DNA from 2 places in the Streptomyces sp. NBC_00683 genome. Region 2 is predicted to be linked to the other one. Evidence: riboswitches for the same ligand, from Rfam matches in the RefSeq annotation. Region 2 holds a riboswitch; the other holds the start of a gene.
The links. A riboswitch is a leader RNA that binds a small molecule or an ion and turns the genes downstream of it on or off. The one in region 2 is predicted to bind cobalamin.

Region 1 (2,192 bases), 1.5 Mb from region 2:
GGGCCGCTCGCCTCGGCCATGGCCACGGTCTTCGCCATGAGTCTGCTGCACCGCCGGGCCCTCGACCGGTGGGAGCGCCGCACCGGTGAGGACGGGGCGGAGGCGGAACGCCTGGTGGCCGTCGCCAAGGGGTGGATCACCTGGCAGGCCCGCGCGGTCATCGTCGAGTGCCGCGAACGCTGCGGTGCGCAGGCGTTGTTGGAGAACAACGGCATGACGGAGCTGGTCACCGGGGTCGAAGGCGCCATCACGGCGGAGGGCGACAACCTCGCCATCCACGCGAAGGCGGCGGCGGACATGTTCTTCGCCGCCGGACCGGCACCCGGTGACCCCTCGCAGGACCCGGCGGACGGGACCGGCAACACCCCGCCCGACAGGACCCCCGGTGAGCTGGCCGACCCCCGGTTCCTCGGCAGGCTTCTCGACGCGGTGGAGGAGATCTGGTTCACCCGGGCCAGGAAACGCGCGCTCGGGGCACCGAACGATGACGCGCTCGCGCGGTGGAACGCGGCCTCCGGCGCCGCACTGCGCGGGGTCGAGGCCCACGCGTACCGACACGCGGCCGAGGGGTACACCGAGGCCCTGGCCACGCTCCCCGAGGGGGACGCCCGGGAGCGGCTGGCCGAGCTGCAGCGGCTGTTCGCCCTCCAATGGGTGGCACGCAACAGCGGGGACCTGCTGGCGGCAGGTCACCTGACCACCCAGCAGGTCGAAGAACTGCCCGAGGCCACCGAGGAACTGATCGCGGCGGTCGCCGCACACGCACCCGAACTGGTCGAGTCCTTCGCGCTGCCGGAAGAGCTGCTCGCCGACTGGCCGATCGCAGGACCGGACTACGCCGACGCGTACGACGACCCGGACGGCTCCTGGAGCCGGGGCCAGGCCGAGCCTTCGCCGCCGGCCGCACGGTGAGCGACCGACGGCCCGTCCGGACACCACTTGGTGCGGCCGGGGCCCGGCGGCGTGTGCGCGAGGCCGCAGAGATCCTCGGCCTGCGGGTCGTACTGCTCGCGTACTGGGGCACGGCATCCGTACTCGCCCGGCGACGCGGACGTCGCAGGTGAGAGGCGGAGAATCGGTTCGGCGCTGGTCCTGACCCCGAGCGCAGGTCCTGGCCGAGGAAGGGGCCGGTGCGGGGGGACACCCCACCCACCGTGCCGGCCGCGGCCCCCGAGGCCTCCGTCCAGCTGCGTGATAGCTTGCAGAAGCCAGTCACACTCCACGTGGAGTCAGGGAATCCGGTGCGAAACCGGAGCTGACGCGCAGCGGTGAGGGGGACGGGCGGGGCCACGGCCACTGGACACCCTCGGGGTCCGGGAAGGCGTCCCGTCCGGATGAACCCGAGTCCGAAAACCTGCTGGCACCCGTTTCCCGTACCGGGAGCGGTGCTTCGTACCGGGCTCCGCGCATGAGCCCCAGGACGCAGAGGGACCCAGTGCCGCCCATAGCCAGTACCGTACGCCGAACCGCCCTGCTCACGGCGGGACTTGTTTTGCTCACCGCCTGCGGTGGCGGTTCGTCCGAGAAGACGTCGCAGGACGGCAGCAGTGCCGCCGGCTACCCCGTGACGCTGAAGAACTGCGGACGCACCGTCACCGTCGGAGCGGCCCCGCACCACGCGGTCTCCCTGGACCAGGGGTCGACGGAGATCCTGCTCTCGCTCGGCCTCGCCGACCGGCTGGCGGGCACCTCCACCTGGACCGACCCGGTGATGAAGGGCCTGGAGAAGGCCAGTGCGAGCGTCCCCCGCATCGCCGAGAACCGGCCTTCCTCGGAGAAGGTCCTCGACAAGGAACCCGACTTCATCAGCGCCTCGTTCGAATCGACGCTCGGCAAGGGCGGTGTCGCGCCCCGCGAGCAGTTCGAGGACCTCGGCGTCCCCACCTACGTCTCGCCGGCCGACTGCACGGCCAAGGACAACAGCACAGGCGGGGACGGTTCGCGTACGAAGCCGCTGACCATGGAGAGCGTCTACACCGAAGTGCACGATCTGGCCGAGGTGTTCGGCGTCCAGGAACGCGGTGACGAACTCGTCGCCCAACTCCGGGCACGCATCAGCAGGGCGACCGCGGGCATCGAGGCGTCGGACGCCACCCTGCTCTACTGGTTCGCCAACGCCGAGTCGCCCTACCTCGCGGGCTGCTGCGGGGCGCCCGGCATCATCACCGAGGAACTCGGCGCGAAGAACGTCT
Region 2 (2,192 bases):
CCCGCGTCCGAGGTCGTTCCCGCGACCAGCAGCCCGCCGCCCTGTCCGCCGCTCATGCCCGGCCCCTCCTTCCCGAGGCCAGCCGCGCGGCCGCACACACGCCGAGGGCCAGCACACTCACCCGGCGCGACAGCCGCACCGCGCGTTCGATATCCGCCACCCGCACGTCCCGGCCGCTCTCCCCGTTGAGCACGGGCCGGTGCTCGACCCGCCCGCCGTACGCGAGGGTCCCGCCGAGGCGCACGCCGAGCGCACCCGCGAACGAGGCCTCCACCGGGCCCGCGTTGGGGCTCGGGTGCTTTCCCGCGTCGGCCCGCCAGGTCCGTACGGCCTCGCGCGGACGGCCGCCGGCGGCCACGGCGAGCACGGCGGTGAGGCGGGCACCGGGCCAGCCGGCGAGGTCGTCGAGGCGGGCCGATGCCCAGCCGTAGCGCCGGTGGCGCGGCGACCTGTGGCCGACCATGGCGTCGAGGGTGTTGACGGCCCGGAACGCGACCAGGCCGGGGACACCGCCGATGGCGCCCCACACCAGAGCGCCGACGACGGCGTCGGAGGTGTTCTCGGCGACCGACTCCACCACCGCGCGGGCGATCTGCGGTCCGTCGAGGGACTCGGGGTCACGGCCGCAGAGGTGCGGCAGCCGCTCCCGGGCCACCTCGATGTCACCGGCGGCGAGCGCACCGCCGATGGCGCGGGCCTCGCGGCCCAGCGACGTACCCCCGATGACGGACCAGGTGGCGGCGGCGGTCAGCGCCACGGCCGCGGCGGGACGGTTCCGTACGGCACGGGCGGCCAGTGCGGCGGCGCCCGCGGCGCCCCCGGCGCAGACCAGCGCGTGCAGGGCGCCCCAGCCGCGGTGATCGCGCCACAGCCGGCTCTCGACGCCTGCCGCGGCCTGCCCGAAGGCGGCCACGGGGTGGCCCCGCCGGGGGTCACCGAGCAGCAGGTCGCCGATCAGGCCGGCGGTGGCGCCGTACGCGAAGATGCGGTCGGCTCGCACGGTTCAGCCGGCCGTCGCGCCTCGAAGGACCTTCGGAGCGGGTGACACAGGGACCGACGCACGGCAGCCAGGCATGGCAGATGTCCTTAACTCAGGGTCCGCGCCCTGGTTCGACGTGACCGGCGACGAGAGTCTCCTGGCTTCCGGATCCGCAGTTCCCCCGGCCTTCCAGTCCGTGTCGGACCGTGACTTCCGTGTGGGGGCCTGCTCCCCGGTGACAGTGGCGGGACCGCGCCGGATTCGCACCGGCTTCCTCTCCTGTCGCCGTAAATGGCACCGGCAGTCCACCACGCCCCGTGAAGGCCCGTCAACCTGCCGTTGACCTGCGGGAGTGCAGTGTGCGCAGACGCACATCGGGCCGGACACACACGTGGTGTGTCCGGCCCGATGCGAGGAGACGGCGGCGCAGCGCCGGGGTGGTCAGACGACGATCAGATAGATCCCGTAGGCGACCGCCGCCGCGCACAGCCCGAAGCAGGCGTACGCGCCGGTGCGTGCCAGCGTGAGAGATCCGCCGGACTGCACCGCCGAGGCCTGCTTGGAGAGGCCGATGATGCCGAGAGTGAAGAGGCCGACCAGTGCGACGGTGACCACGAGGCTGACACCGAAGACGGAGGCGAGAGCTGCCCAGTCGATGTTCATACGGATCTGTCCTTACACCGTGGCCGGTCGGGCCGGGTCGGCCGGGGATCCGGCCGTCGGGGCCGGGGCCGGGATGGTGGTCTTGAGGTCCGGGACGCCGGAGCCGACGGGCGGCGGGCTGACGGCCGCGATGGCGGTGGTGACGACGCCCGCGGGCTCGGCGTCCGTCGCGTTGACGTTGGTGTGGTCGACCGGCTTGCGGCGCGACAGCAGCCAGATGGCACCGGAGCCCGCGACGAGGAGCACGGCGACCACGCCGACACCCCAGGGGCCCTGTTTGGTGAGGAACTCCGCGCCCGCACCGACCAGACCGGCGGCCGGCAGGGTCAGGCCCCAGGCGATGAACATGCGGGTGGCGGTGGACCAGCGGACCACGCCCCCCTTGCGTCCCAGACCGGCGCCCATCACGGCACCGGAGCAGGACTGGGTGGTGGAGAGGGAGAAGCCGAGGTGCGAGGAGGCCAGGATGACCGTGGCCGCACTGGTCTGGGCGGCGAAGCCCTGCGGCGGCTTGAGCTCGGTGAGGCCGCTGCCCATGGTGCGGATGATG

Region 1: another riboswitch for cobalamin. It lies ahead of OG257_RS35260 (ABC transporter substrate-binding protein); the one in region 2 lies ahead of OG257_RS29435 (cobalamin biosynthesis protein).

Annotation. Positions count from the first base shown of each region.
Region 1 covers NZ_CP109013.1:8,123,715-8,125,906, forward strand. Annotated here, with positions in the region: gene OG257_RS35255 (acyl-CoA dehydrogenase family protein) at 1-912, shown strand, start outside; cobalamin riboswitch at 1,193-1,376, shown strand; gene OG257_RS35260 (ABC transporter substrate-binding protein) at 1,409-2,192, shown strand, end outside.
Region 2 covers NZ_CP109013.1:6,599,108-6,601,299, forward strand. Annotated here, with positions in the region: gene OG257_RS29430 (cobyric acid synthase) at 1-56, opposite strand, end outside; gene OG257_RS29435 (cobalamin biosynthesis protein) at 53-1,000, opposite strand; cobalamin riboswitch at 1,130-1,256, opposite strand; gene OG257_RS29440 (hypothetical protein) at 1,421-1,642, opposite strand; gene OG257_RS29445 (inorganic phosphate transporter) at 1,655-2,192, opposite strand, start outside.